2 regions of the Elizabethkingia bruuniana genome follow, and region 2 is predicted to be linked to the other one. Evidence: riboswitches for the same ligand, from Rfam matches in the RefSeq annotation. Region 2 holds a riboswitch; the other holds the start of a gene.

Region 1 (7,983 bases), 1.8 Mb from region 2:
TTCTTTAAACCGAATATTTCTTCTATGGTAGGAAGTTTATATCCGCCACAAGAGAAAACTAAACTAGACTCAGCATTTACTATTTTCTACATGGGTATCAACATCGGGGCACTTTTAAGCCAGTATTTTGTACCAATGTTTGCAGATGTTGTTGTAGACGGAAAACAGGATGTATTTGCATTCAAGTGGGGATATTTAATGGCAGGTATTGCTATGGTCTTAGGAACTGTATTGTTCTTCATCCTTAAAAATAAATATGTAGTTACACCAGAAGGTAAGCCAATTGGTGGTGTACCCTCTAAAAATACTGCAGAAGGAGAGGTTATAGAGCAGGCTAAATTTACTGGTTCATCTTTGGCTGTATTCCTTGTACTTTTGGTTGCGTTGTTCTTTGGATTCAGATACCTTTTGGTAGATGAAATTTTCTTTAGCAGCTTCGAGATCGGAACATTAGTAAAAGGTATTATTTATCCTATTATTTATGCATCGGGGATATCGCTTGCTGTTCTTATTTTATTAGATAAAACACTTACAAAAGTAGAAACACAGAGAATCTTAGTAATCTATATTATTTCGTTCTTTATTATTTTCTTCTGGGCTGCATTCGAACAGGCAGGTTCATCACTAACCTTTATAGCTTCTAACCAGACAGACAGAACATTCTTATTCGGATGGCAGATGCCTGCATCTATGGTGCAGATCTTTAACGGAATATTTGTAGTTCTTTTAGCGGTACCTTTCAGTTTATTATGGGATAAGTTAAGAGCTGCAGGTAAAGAGCCGGTTTCTCCATTGAAACAAGCATTTGGACTTGCACTGATTGCATTGTCTTACTTTATTATTGCACACAATGTAAAAGATCTTGGTAGTTCAGGATTACTGGCTATTAAGTGGTTAATATTACTATACTTTATCCAGACTTGCGGTGAGCTTTGCTTATCTCCTATCGGACTTTCATTGGTAGGTAAATTAGCTCCTAAGAGATTTGCTTCATTGTTATACGGGGTATTCTTTATCTCTAACGCTGCTGGTTATGCTTTAGCAGGTATTTTAGGGTCTATCCTTCCTGCTACGGGAGATAAATTCAAAAAAGCCCAGGAATTGGGGGTTAATCTTCAGGATGTTTTAGACAAGAAGGTTACGCTTACAGCAGAGCAGACAGATTTGTTAACGAAGAATCAGATCCCGTTAGAGAATCATACTTTTGCCGGATTTGAGATTCATAACTTATTTGAATTCTTTATGGTATTTGTTGTACTATGTGGTATTGCATCTGTAGTATTAGCTTTAATATCACCTCTTTTAAAGAAAATGATGAATGGTATAAAATAAAATTAGACCTATTCACTAGAAGATAATTATAAAAACCTCTGAGCAATCAGAGGTTTTTTTGTAATTTGGTCGGATTGTTTTTTATTAAAAAACAACTTCACGGAGATTAATTAAATATGTAATGATTAATGAGTTTAACATTAGAACAAATTCAGGATTTTAAAGGAAAATATCCAAGACAGATCTGGAGCCTTTTCTTTTCTGAAATGTGGGAGCGTTTTTGTTTCTACGGAATGAGGGGGATGTTGGTGTTTTTTATGATACACCAGCTAAATTTTGCAGAAGTGCAGGCAAATTTACAATATGGTGCCACGCAGGCATTTGTATATGCGTTTACATTTGTAGGCGGACTTTTTGCGGACAAAATATTAGGTTTCCGTAAATCTTTATTCTGGGGAGGTTCTTTAATGATTGTTGGAAGTATACTTCTGGCAATAGATCCCCACAAATTTTTCTTTTTCGGATTAGCCTTCATCATTATCGGAACTGGTTTTTTCAAACCAAATATTTCTACAATGGTAGGAGAGCTTTATAAAGATGGAGACCACCGTACAGATGCTGGTTTCTCTTTATTTTATGCCGGAATTAATCTGGGCGCTTTTCTGGGAGGTTATGTTTGTGTAGCTATAGGGAAAGGTTATATGCTTTCTTCCGTAATCGAGGAACCGCACCGTTGGAATGTAGCTTTTGGTTTGGCAGCTATAGGAATGTTAGCCAGTCTTATCAATTTTAATTTTACAAAGCGTCGCTTAGGACCAATTGGATTACAACCAGGGCATCCTGATGCTATTGTAAAAACAAAACCGTTGCCTAAATGGGCAGAATATGCTGTATATGGAGGAACATTATTATTCATTCCTCTTATTCAGATTATGGTTTCCAAAACCGAGTATACCGATTATTTTATGTACACAATCGGGCCACTAACTTTAATCTACTTGTTTTATGAGATGACCAAAGTTACGGTTGCTGAAAGAAAGAAATTAATTGCAGCTTTAGTATTTATTATCTTCTCCATTATTTTCTGGGGAATTTATGAGCAGAGCGGAGGCTCTATGAGTATTTTCGCAGCTAAAAACCTGAATGATTCTTTGCTGGGTATTACAGCAGATCCCAACGGAGTAAATAATTCGGGAGGAGCTTTCTTTATTATTTTATTGGCACCTTTATTCGGGTTATTATGGCTGTGGTTAGGTAAAAAAAGAGTTGAACCCAATACGATTATCAAATTTGGACTAGGTTTTATATTTTTAGGATTAGGGTATTATGTATTATTTGCGACAAGATTCTTTTCTGTTAATGGAGTTTCTTCTCTTAATATATTTACTCTGGCATTATTGGTTATTACATTTGGTGAGCTTTGTTTGTCACCAATAGGATTATCGATTATGACAAAATTATCCCCGGCAAGGCTGCAAGGGATTATGATGGGGATGTGGTTCCTGGCTTCTGCATATGGTCAGTATGTTGCGGGACTTATTGGTGCAGGAATGGCTCAGGCTAAAGAAAATGCAGGACCGGCAGAATCATTAATGACTTATACAGAAGGATATAAAATGTTGGGAGTCTATGCATTAATTGCAGGTGTGGTACTGATTTTGATATCGCCATTGGTGAAAAAATTAATGCAGGAAGTGCGTTAATATATTCACAACAATGCCTAAATTTGAATAAGATGAAGAGAATAATTTTATTTTTCAGTATACTTTTTATAAGCTTTGGATATAGTCAGGTTAAATGGATGACGATGACTGATGCTATGGATGCTATGAAGAAAAAGCCTAAGAAGATTTTAATTGACTTTTATGCAGACTGGTGCGGGCCTTGTAAAATGATGGACAATCAGACTTATACAAACCCAATTATTTCTAAATTTATCAATGATAACTTTTATCCGGTAAAATTTAATGCTGAAGGGAAAGAAAAATTGTTTTTTAACGGAAGAGATTTTGACAATCCTAATTTTAAAAAAACACCGGGCAGAGGAGTGCAGCATGAGTTTGCAAGATTCATGAATATATACTCTTACCCATCTACGGTTTTTATGGACGAAGATTATATGCAGATTACAAATCTTATGGGGTTCTTTACCCCGAAAGAAATGGAACCCTATCTGAGCCTTATTTCTACAGAAGCTTATAAAACGATAAAGACAAGAGATGAATGGGATAGATTTCAGTCAAAGTTTAAGTCAAAAATAAAAGAATAAAATAACTCCTATCAGATTTGTAGTATTTTAGATTTTTTATATCTTTGTACCGAAATTATTTCACAGAATTAATAGCTTATTAAGAAAGACGGAGGGAACTGAACCTATGAAGTCTTGACAACCTGCCGAAAGGTAAGGTGTTACATTCAGCCGAAAGGGAAAATAAGTAAAGATATAATGCAATGCCTCATTAGCTTTACTAATGAGGTTTTTTAATCGAAAAATATTAGAATATGATAAAGAAAAACATTTTGACTGAAAAAAAATCCAGAGTTGTACTTACAGCTTCTGTTCTGTTTTTTGTCGGTTTTGGACAGGTATATGGGCAGGAAACAAAAAAGGACAGCCTTAAAGATAAAAATATTGATGAGGTTGTTATTGTAGGTTCACGTTCCGGAGGGCGCTCCAAAGCAGATAGCCCGGTTCCGGTGGATGTTTTCAATCTTAAAGAAACATCTTTAGTATTACCACAAACCAATATTAACCAAATTCTTAATGCTGTAGCACCATCTTTTACATCTACAGTACAAACCAATGCAGATGGTACTGACCATTTGGATCCGGCACAATTAAGAGGCCTGGGACCAGACCAGGTTTTGGTGTTGGTTAATGGTAAAAGACGACATACTTCAGCTTTAATCAATGTAAATGGTTCTCCCGGAAGAGGTACTGTAGGAACAGACCTTAATGCTATCCCTTCTTTTGCTTTAAGCAGAATCGAGGTATTGCGTGATGGTGCTTCTGCACAATACGGATCCGATGCTATTGCCGGGGTTATGAATTTACAGTTAAAAAGAGATACAGGGAAACTTACAGGACAGATTAGTTATGGCGGTTACTTAACAGATGCAGCCAAGAATCATACAGGCAACTGGGATGGTGATCAGATTCAGGTGGATTTAAACTATGGTGCTAAAGTGGGTAAAAAAGGAGGATTTGTTAATGTGACTTTTTCTTCCCAGTATCGTAATCCAACTTTCAGAGCAGGTGCTGAAAGCGGAAATATATACAATGCCTATAATGCTATTGAAAAGAGAGCTGCTGAAGGAGGTGTAAACCTTTCATCATATTTTACACGTATGGATCAGCTTAACAGCCAGCAACAGCAACAATTGATTGGAGTTATAAAACAGTATGCACAAAAAGTAAATTATTTTGATAATGCCTACCAGCAACAAATTCAGAATGCTGGTAATATTTCGACACTTCAGGGGCTTTTAGGAAATAATTATACAGATCAGGAATTAGCCTACAGAGGACAAGACAGACGTGACTTTAATATGTGGGTTGGGCAGTCCAAGCTGAACAACAATCAGATTTTTGTAAATGCTGAAATCCCGTTAAGTGATACCTGGAAAGTATATACATTCGGTGGCTATGGATACAGATACGGAACTTCGGGAGGTTTCTTTAGAAAGCCAAATCAGTCCAGAACATTTACAGGGCTTTATTTAGATGGTTATTTACCTAAGATTAATACAGATATACAGGATGTATCGCTTTCTGCAGGTGTAAAGGGAACATGGGATGGCTGGAATGTAGATTTTAGTAATACTTTTGGGCAAAACTCTTTTGATTATACAATTAGTAATACAGGAAATACCAGTTTAAGATTTAATTCTCCGAGTAAATTTAAAGCAGGGGGACTTAGATTTTTACAAAATACAATAAACCTGGACTTTAGTAAGAAGTTTGATGTTTTTGAGGGATTAAACTTTGCTTTTGGTGGTGAGCAAAGACATGAGAATTTTAAAATAAATGAAGGGGAGCCGGCTTCTTATCTAACCTATGATATTAATGGAAATCCGGTTACAGACTATGTAAATCAACTAAGACCAACAGACTTTTTTGGTAATGCATTGCCTGGAGGATCACAGGTATTTAGCGGATACAGAAGTGTGAATGCAGTAAGTAAAAATCGTAATTCTTATGCTGCCTATGCAGATGCAGAAGTTAACTTTACCAACTGGTTATTGGTAGACGGAGCTGTACGTTATGAAAATTATTCAGATTTTGGGAATACGGTAAATTTCAAGCTAGCTTCACGTATAAAGTTGACGAAGGATCTTAACTTTAGATTTGCTGGATCTACAGGATTCAGAGCGCCATCTATTCACCAGATTTATTATAATACAACATCCAGCTTATATGTTACAATACCTGGAAATCCAATAGGAGAAATTCAGGAAGTAGGAACATTTAGTAATGACTCTCAAATTGCAAGAGGTTTTGGCATACCGAAACTAAAGCAGGAAACCTCTCAATCTGTAAGTGCAGGATTTACCTATAAAATCCCGGCCTTAAACCTGAATATTACAGCTGATGGCTATTGGATTAAAGTAAAGAACAGAATTGTACTTACAGACTTATTTTCTAAGTTTAAAGGAACAAATCTTACTCCTGAACAACAAGAAGTAAACAACACTATGAATGCTTTAGGTGTTGATGGAGCTCAGTTTTTTGCTAATGCTATAGATACTGAGACCCGTGGAGTAGATATTGTAATCAGTCATAACTATAAAACACCTGGATTCTCTTTGAAAAATGATTTTGCGATTAACCTGAATAAAACGAAAAGAGTAGGAGATATTCATTCATCAGATTTATTGCATAATGCAGGTTTGGATAATGTATATTTTTCTGAAAAATCCAGAGTTTACTTGGAGGAGGCTGTACCGAGAGTGAAGGCGAGTCTTGCACATACTTTACAATTTGGTAAGTTAGATGTGTATGTAAGAAACACTTACTATGGTAAAGTTACAGGTGCAGATATAATTGTACAACCAGATACTCACCAGATTATGTCCGACAGAGTAATTACAGATCTTTCTGTAGCTTATGGATTTACAAAAAATATCAGTTTAACACTCGGAGCCAATAATGTATTCGATGTGTATCCTTCCAGAAACCTTCCGGTATCTTCTAATAACGATCAGTTTGTATATACCAGATCTACATCGCAGTTCGGAATGAACGGACGCTATGTCTTTACAAGGCTTAATTTTAATTTCTAATTGATACATTAAAAACCCGCATCAGATTCTGATGCGGGTTTTATTTTCTGTTTATTTAGTTTAGAGCTTTTCTGCTTTCCAGGAAAGTACTTTTACTCCGGGTGAGTAGTGGCTGGCAATAACTTTTTCAGCATTTAAATTAATTGCCTCAAAACCATAATTTAAAGATAAATCTGAATGATTAACAGAATGCAATGGCCATTCTGCGTGATGTATCTCATATCTTAAGGTTTTCTGATCTTTGATAAGATATAAACAATATCTCTCAGTTAACCATAAATCGAAAGCTGTTTTGTTCTCTATTCTTTCACGAGGCTCAAAGTTCGCTATGAGAGAGAATCTCTTTTTTGTATTTCTATTGCTATAACTTTCAGTACTGCGTTTGATCTCAGATTTTTCATAAGGCAATCCTGATAATGTTCTTGCTACAAAAGCAGAAAGTTGTTTTTCGGCTTCAATATTAAGAAAATACACGCCCTGCTTATCGTCATTGTTGATATAAGTACGGACATTTATCTCGTAGAAATCTGAAATAAATCCTACTGAAGGAAGATTTCTCGGACGTATTTTTTCCATTTTAAAGGCCACAACAGAGATGTAATATTTTCCTTCGAAGCTATCAATATTTAAATTTTCAGGGACAAGCTTTCTAAGCAAATTGAAATCTACTTCAAAATGCAGGAATAAAGCATCATTCCACTCCTGATAATATTGCCATTTTCCTTTTGGCAGTTCCCAGGGTCTGTGGCGGGTATCCTTGATTAGATTTTGAGTGTGATTCATTTCAGGGTTTCTTTTAATTAGGATAATCCATGTATGATAATTAGCCTTCCTAAAATATCTACAAAATAAAGCGTTTCAATTTTCTGAAACGCTTTATCTATTTACTTTTTTATTTCAACGCCTATCAATGAGGCTTGTTCTATAACAAAAATTCTGGCAGCTTCTTTTTCGTTTGGAATTTCTCCTTCCAGAATAGCTTCTTTCACTTTTTCTTTCAGAATACCAATTTCCTTACCGGGCTTTAAAGAAAACATTTCCATAATTTCTTCTCCCGAGATAGGAGGCTGGAAATTGCGTACATGATCTTTCTCTTCTACTTCCTTTATTTTTTGTTCTACATACTCGAAATTTTTCTTGAAACGTTTCTGTTTGCTCGAATTTTTAGTCGTAATATCAGCTTTACATAAGGTGAAAAGATCTTCAAGGTCCTTTCCTGCGTCAAAGAGAAGTCTTCTTAATGCACTATCTGATGTATCATCCGTAATAAGGGCAATAGGACGGGAAGATAGCTTTACCATTTTTTGTACATACTTCATTTCAGTGCCTAAAGGAAGTTTCAGTCTTTGGAATAGTGTTTTTACCATTTTAGAGCCCAGAAACTCATGACCGTGGAAAGACCATCCCTGTTCAGGTGTGAATTTCTTG
Region 2 (7,983 bases):
TGCTGCTGAACTAATGATTGCTAAGTTTGCTCATCTTTGTGCTTGGACTTACAGAAAAACTCAGGGATTACCATTGAACCATGGAGACAACAAACTTAACTATGTTGAAAACTTCTACAAAATGGCATTCAGATTACCAAATGAGGAATTTGAATTAGATCCTGTTGTAGTAGGCGCATTAGATAAGTTATTAATTCTTCATGCTGATCACGAACAAAACTGTTCTACTTCTACAGTAAGAATGGTAGGTTCTGCTCACACTGGTCTTTTTGCTTCTATTTCTGCAGGTGTTTCTGCATTATGGGGACCTCTTCACGGAGGAGCTAACCAAGCAGTAATTGAAATGCTTGAAATGATTGACAAAGACGGTGGTGATGTATCCAAGTATGTAGCAAAAGCTAAAGATAAAAATGATAACTTCCGTTTAATGGGCTTCGGACACAGAGTTTACAAAAACTTTGACCCAAGAGCTAAAATCATTAAAAAAGCAGCTGATGATATCCTAGGTAAATTAGGAATTCAGGACAAAGCTTTAGATATTGCAATGCAATTAGAAAAAGTGGCTTTGGAAGACGATTACTTCGTAGAAAGAAAACTATATCCAAACGTAGATTTCTACTCAGGTATTATTTACAGAGCTTTAGGAATTCCTACAGAAATGTTTACAGTAATGTTTGCATTAGGAAGACTACCAGGATGGATCGCTCAGTGGAAAGAAATGAGACTGAAAGGAGATCCAATCGGAAGACCAAGACAAGTTTATCAAGGAGCAAAGGAAAGAAACTATGTTCCTATGGAAAACAGATAATATTCCTCAAAGAATATCATAAATCAGAATCCCAAAATTTATTTTGGGATTCTTTTTATTTATTATATCCTGAGCATAAAAAAACAGAATATTAAAGATCGAATATAAATAATTAGTATTTTTATGAGAGTTAATAATCTCATAAACAATGACTTTAGGACAACAGATTTTATTCTTCTTTAGCGGAATAGGTGCCTTTAATGGTTTACTGTTAGGAAGCTATCTTTTGTTTGTAAGAAAGTTAAAATATATCCCGGACTTCTTTTTGGGACTTCTTTTGTTGATGCTGAGTACCAGGGTAGGTATATCCGTATGCTTTTATTTTGATCAAGACTGGCCTCGGATTATACCACATTTGGGACTGGCTGCACTTTATTTCGTAGGGCCCGCATTGTATTATTTCGTATTGTCCTCCTTTCAGCAAGAACAGTTCAATATCAGAAAATGCAAAAAGAACTTTAGTACCCTAACAATTGTTTTAGGAGTCGTAGGCTTTTTATATCTCATCTTTCCGGTTACCTGGATGCAATATTTTGGAGCCTTTATTTATGGAGTATGGATGACTTTTGTTTTGTTGTCAGTCTATCAGTATTATATTCTCTCGAAAAAAAAATCCAAGAACCTGAACAGATATGTACTTCCGGTCTTGGTAAGTAATGTTATTATTTTCTCCGTATATGAACTGATTTCTGTTGAAATCGTAGAAATTTATTGTCTTAGTGGAAGTATAGTATTTTCATTTATTCTGTATGTCAATTTTCTTATATTATTTAACCGCAAATATCATTCTGTAGGTTTGAAGGAAGCAGGTAAATATTCTAACAAAAAAATATGTGATGAGAGAGCAGATAATTTTGTTACCAGGTTAGACCAGTTGATGTATACAGAAGAATTGTATAAAAATCCTAATCTGAAGCTAAGTGATTTGGCTTCGAAAATGAATATTTCTGCACACCAGCTTTCGCAGCTCCTCAATGATAATCTAGGTAAAAGCTTTTCTATCTATGTTAATGAATACAGAATAGAAGAAGCGTGTAGAATAATTACTTCTGATTCTTTTCTTAAAATTGAAGAGATAGGATATGAAGTAGGTTTTAATTCAAAATCGACTTTTTTCTCAACTTTCAAAAAAATTAAAAACGCTACACCACAACTTTACAGAAACGCTGCAATGGACTGAAAATAAGTACTAATAATTCCGAAATTATAATTCCGGACTTCCATATTTAAAATCCAGGTCTGCCCCCACACTCCGCTCCGGTATTTTTGAGTCATCAAAATCAGGACTATGACGACAAAATTTTGGAGTATTATCTTATTTCTTCTATCAGTAAGTATTACTGCACAATCTATTCGGGGAAAAATTATTGATGCAGAAACGAGAAGACCAGTGACAAATGCAGAAGTTAGAATATTCACATCTTCAGATCTACCAGCCCAAAAGACCAATACAGATTCGTTGGGAGTCTTTAGTTTTTCATCAGATAATACTTTAGCTTTCCAATTTATGATTACTGCGGCAGGATTTGATGAGATGAGGATTGATAATTTTGTGAATAACCAGAATATTTTACTTCGCCCTGCTACTGCTACAATCTCTGAAGTAACAGTTCAGGGTAGAAAAAATGTGCAGTTGAATAATGGTAATCCTGAGTATTCAGTTTCCGGAAATAAAGACTTAAAAACGGCTGTTAATCTTATAGATGTTCTGCGGAAGACACCCGGAGTTAGTATGGGTGAAGATAACGCTGTAATGATAGGGAGAAATACAGCAAGTATTTTTGTAAACGGAAAACCATTAGTAATGAGTGCTCAGGAGCTGCAAAACTATTTGAAGACATTGACGCCGGATATGGTTAACGCTGTTGAAATAATAGCAAATCCTTCTTCCAGATATGATGCAGAAATAAAAGGAATTGTAAACATTAAACTTAAAAAGAATAACCAGCTTGGTTTACGGGGAAATTATTCGGGAAACCTTCAGCTAAACAGAACAGTATTTGTCGAAAATAATCTGGATATTTCTTATAATACAAACAGAGTTGCTTATAAATTAGTAATGGGTTATAATAACGGAATCAATACCTATAAGTATAACGCACTACAACACTTGGCAAATACCAATATCATGAGAACCGATATTTACCAGAGAATGTTTTGGCGGGTATATAGCTTGCAGGCCGGGTTAGATTTTAGAATCAATGATTACAACAGAATTGGCCTAACATTTAGGCAGAATGAACGCTATGACGAAAGAAACAGGATTGGTGAATTATTGACCCGGAAAAAAGATGATGTTGATATAGTTTCCTATACAGGAAGCGAAAATCCTATTAATTATCACCAGAATAATACAGGTGCAGTTCTGGATTATTCTTTCAGTAAAAATAATTTTGAATTCAATGTAATAGGGAATTACCTGTCAGTGAAAAACAATCAGAATGATGATTTTATTGATAGAGATAAACTGTCAGAAGTAAAACTATCTCATTGGAAATCAGACTTGCTTAATAAAGTAAATATACTGACCTTGCAAACCGATCTTTCCAAAAAGATAGGAGGAGCTAGTCTGGAGGCGGGATTAAAGTTCAGTTCTTCGGAGACACATAATAATATACGTTATGATACACTTTCTTCCGGCCAGAAATTTGAATATGATCCTGGAAGGAGTAATATCTTTTTATACAAAGAAAAAATTTATGCAGGCTATATTTCTTACAGCCAGAAATTCGGAAAATTTAGCATTAATGGTGGTTTGAGGGCTGAGCATACGAATAGTGTTTCTAGTGCAGTAACTATGGATTCGGTTGTTAGCAGAAGTTATACCAAATGGCTTCCGTCAATTAATATAGGCTATACTATAAATAACTCGACTGAGTTGTCTTTATCATATAGCAGGAGAATGACAAGACCTCCATTTTCACAGCTTAATCCTTTTCGGGTATACTTCAGCCCACTTAATTACTGGATCGGGAATCCATATTTACTTCCCTCTATAACCAGTCAGCTGAAAGCAACGTTTCGGAAGAAAAACTTTATAGGTTCCCTGATTGTTGGAAGAGAAAATGATGTTATTGTAAGATATCCGGTATATCATCCGGAGACCAATATTTTAGAATATCTGGGAACAAACTTACCTTATCAGGATTTTGCAGCTCTGGAAATTTCATTTCCGGTGAAGCTTACAAAATGGTGGAATATTAATACACAATGGACGGGTAATTATAATTACGAGTACAGGCCTTATTTAGATACTGTTTTTACAAAAAATATTTATTCCTATGCCTTTGGAATTAATCAAACGTTCACACTTCCTAAAGGATATACAGCTAATATTTTTTCGCATTTTGAATCTCAGTCAGGGAATAGCCTTTACATTTATAAATCCCGTTATACAGTTGATCTGTCGATACAGAAAAGTTGGCTTGATAATAAGCTAAATACGAAGCTAAGTTTCAATAATATTTTTGACAGTTTTGCCCAGACATTGATTTTCCGTCACAAACAGATTATGAATAATCAACTACGACATTGGAATGATCTCCGGAAAATAGTTTTTGCATTAAGTTATAATTTTGGTTCTTCAAGATATGAAGCTAAAGAACTTAAAAGAAGTGAAGAAGAAAACAGAGCACGATAAAATGCACAGTAAAAAGTATTTTTATGGATAAAAAATTCATATAAAGTTAAAATATGCTCCAAATTCAGATAAAATATCTTTTGTTTTGTTTAAAACATGATTTGGTTTGTATAAGTAGCATTTTTAGTACAAAATATAACTCTAAAAGTCAATTATTGTCCTAAAGTACTCCATTTGTAGAAGATTTTTGATTTGTTTAGCTTTGCGCTTCTAGTTTTTATTTATGAAGCTAAACATTAAAAATGAAACAGGGAGACTGAAAAGCGTTGTTTTGGGACAACCACAGTCAATGGGTGATACTCCGGAGTTAAAAGACTCTTATGATGCTAAATCATACCAGAGCATTAAAAAAGAAATTTACCCTGTAGAGAAGGATATTATATCGGAGATGAATGCTTTTGAAAAAGTACTTCACAAATATAATGTAGAAGTTTTCCGTCCCGAAATTATTAAAGATTACAATCAGGTTTTTTCCAGAGACGTTGCTTTTGTTATCGACGACAAAATGATTATTTCCAATATCATTGAAGACAGAGCAGATGAACAAGAGGCATACAGAAAGATATTTGAAAAAGTTCCGTGGAGAAATATTATCAATCTACCGGAAAGTGCTCATATAGAAGGTGGTGATGTTATTGTATGGAACGACTTTTTGTTTGTAGGAACCTGCTACAGTCAGGATTACAGAAGTTATAAGACAGCACGTACCAACGAATATGCCATAGAAATACTTAAGGAGTATTTTCCTCATAAAAGGATTATAGATCTTGATCTGAAAAAAGATGACAAGAATCCAAAGAAAGGAATTTTGCACCTTGATTGTACATTTAATCCAATAGGGAAAGATAAATGCGTTATTTATAAAGACGGTTTTGTAGAAGAAAGTGACTACCAATTGCTATTAGATATTTTTGGTGAAGAAAACTGTTTTGTTATCAATAACGAAGAAATGGTAGCAATGGTACCTAATATTTTCTCAATAGACCACGATATTGTTGTAACAGACGGATCTTTTACAAGGCTAAATCAGCACCTGAGAGAAAAATGGAACTTTACAGTAGAAGAAATTCCGTATAGAGAAGTTTCTAAGATGGGGGGACTTTTGCGTTGTTCTACAATGCCTTTGGTAAGAGAAAAATAAATTTTTATTTGCAGATATTAATAATATCTACTACTTTTGTCGAGGATTTACACACAAATCCATTTACTTATCCAGAAAGACGGAGGGAATTGACCCGGTGAAGTCTTGGCAACCTGCAAAAGGTAAGGTGCCACATTCAACCCCAAAAAAGGGAAAGATAAGTCTGAAAAAAGTTTGAAATATTTATAACAAAATACTCAAAACTCTTTCGACTTGTCGGAAGAGTTTTTTTATTCTCCGGCATTTACTCATTTCTTGGATAAGTTTGAACTAACAGATAACTAAAAAAACAAGATATTATGAGTAACTACAGATTCGAGACGTTACAGGTGCATGCAGGGCACGAAGTGGATAAAGATACTAACAGCCGCGCTGTTCCGCTTTACCAAACAACATCTTATACTTTTAATGATGCACAACATGCGGCAGATCTTTTTGGCCTGAAAGCTTTTGGAAATATCTATACCCGGATTATGAATCCCACTACAGATGTCTTTGAAAAAAGAATCGCCGCTTTATACGGCGGGGCAGGAGCTCTTGCAGTTTCCTCGGGACATGCAGCACAATTTATTGCTATAACTAATATTCTTCAACAGGGAGATAACTTTGTAAGTTCACCATATTTATATGGAGGAAGCTATAATCAGTTTACTGTAAGCTTTAAAAAACTTGGGATTGATGCCCGTATTGCTAAAGATGATAATGCTGAAGATTTTGAAGCTCTGGTTGATGAAAACACTAAAGCACTATATATTGAAACCATCGGTAACCCAACTCTGAATGTTGCCGACTTTGAAGCTATTGCCAAAGTAGCCGAGAAATACCAGATTCCGTTAATTGTCGACAACACTTTTGGTGCCGGTGGTTTTCTTTTTAATCCGTTTGAATATGGAGCTTCCATTATAGTAGAATCGGCTACCAAATGGATTGGAGGGCATGGTAGCAGCGTTGGGGGAATAATAGTTGACAGTGGTAAATTCGACTGGGCAAACGGGAAATTTCCGTTATTATCAGAACCTTCTCCAGGGTATCATGACCTGGTGTTTACAGATGTTTTTGGTAAGAATTCACCTTTCGGAAATATTGCCTTTATTATTAAAGCAAGGGTAGAGGGGCTTCGTGATTTTGGTCCTGCATTATCACCATTTAATTCTTTTCAGCTGATTCAGGGGTTGGAAACACTATCCTTAAGGCTGGAACGAATAGTTCAGAATGCACAAAAGCTGGCTGAATATCTGGAGCAGCATCCGGATGTAGAAAGTGTTATTTATCCGGGACTTCCCAACTTTACAGACAAGGCAAATGCGAATAAATACCTGAAGAGAGGTTTTGGTGGTGTTCTGAATTTTGAAGTGAAAGGTGGAAAAGAAGCAGCTGTAAAACTGATTAATTCTCTAAAATTGGCAAGTCATCTGGCAAATGTAGGAGATGCTAAAACATTAGTAATTAATCCGGCGTCTACAACACATGAACAGTTAAGTGATGAGCAACAAGCAGCCGCAGGAATTAAACCAGGACAAATACGTGTGAGTGTCGGAATCGAGCATATAGATGATATTATAGCTGATTTTGCACAGGCATTCTAAAAATATTCTTACTTACTTTACTTTTATTAACAGTTCCGTTGAAGAGATTCGACGGAACTTTTTTATTTTTGCTTTATAATAAATATTATGCAGTCAACTGATACGATTTTAATGATAGAGCCTATCGCATTTGGATTTAATGCACAAACGGCGGTAAATAATTATTTTCAGGTAAATGATGAATCCAAAGATACACAATCTGAAGCACTGAGAGAGTTTAATGCTTTTGTAGATAAGCTTAGAAGCAAAGGTGTAAATGTAATTACCGTAAAAGATACTTTGGACCCACATACTCCAGACTCTATATTCCCGAATAACTGGGTAAGCTTCCATCAGGATGGTACTGTCATTTTATACCCAATGTTTGCAGAGAACAGAAGGCTTGAACGCAGAAATGATATATTAGATCAATTGTCCGGAAAAGGACTTAGCATTGCTGCAGTTAAAGATTACTCAGTATTTGAAGCAGAAAACAAATTTTTAGAAGGAACAGGAAGTATGATTCTTGATCGTGAAAATAAGATTGCTTACGGAGCAATTTCATTACGTCTGGATCAAGAAGTTTTTAGAAAATGGTGTGCAGAATTTGGCTATAAGCCTGTAGTATTCCATTCTTTCCAGTCTGTAAACGGAGAGAGACTTCCGATCTATCATACCAATGTAATGATGTGTGTGGGAAGTGACTATGCTGTAATCTGTCTGGATACAATTGATGATGCGACAGAAAGAGAGCTGGTAGAGAGGACACTTACAGAAAGTCATAAAGAAGTAATTGAAATTTCTGAAGAACAAATGCAGAACTTTGCAG

Evidence for each region. A riboswitch is a leader RNA that binds a small molecule or an ion and turns the genes downstream of it on or off. The one in region 2 is predicted to bind S-adenosylmethionine.
Region 1: it holds a riboswitch for S-adenosylmethionine, as region 2 does, so the genes downstream of both, AYC65_RS11210 (TonB-dependent receptor plug domain-containing protein) here and AYC65_RS19575 (O-acetylhomoserine aminocarboxypropyltransferase/cysteine synthase family protein) in region 2, are expected to answer to the same signal.

The regions. Positions count from the first base shown of each region.
Region 1 is NZ_CP014337.1:2,402,214-2,410,196, reverse strand. It holds gene AYC65_RS11225 (peptide MFS transporter) at 1-1,332, shown strand, start outside; gene AYC65_RS11220 (peptide MFS transporter) at 1,461-2,975, shown strand; gene AYC65_RS11215 (thioredoxin family protein) at 3,008-3,541, shown strand; SAM riboswitch class I at 3,615-3,710, shown strand; gene AYC65_RS11210 (TonB-dependent receptor plug domain-containing protein) at 3,775-6,555, shown strand; gene AYC65_RS11205 (YqjF family protein) at 6,616-7,338, opposite strand; gene AYC65_RS11200 (CCA tRNA nucleotidyltransferase) at 7,440-7,983, opposite strand, start outside.
Region 2 is NZ_CP014337.1:4,185,879-4,193,861, forward strand. It holds gene AYC65_RS19555 (citrate synthase) at 1-808, shown strand, start outside; gene AYC65_RS19560 (helix-turn-helix domain-containing protein) at 957-1,988, shown strand; gene AYC65_RS19565 (TonB-dependent receptor) at 2,097-4,448, shown strand; gene AYC65_RS19570 (dimethylarginine dimethylaminohydrolase family protein) at 4,672-5,589, shown strand; SAM riboswitch class I at 5,654-5,753, shown strand; gene AYC65_RS19575 (O-acetylhomoserine aminocarboxypropyltransferase/cysteine synthase family protein) at 5,889-7,175, shown strand; gene ctlX (citrulline utilization hydrolase CtlX) at 7,263-7,983, shown strand, end outside.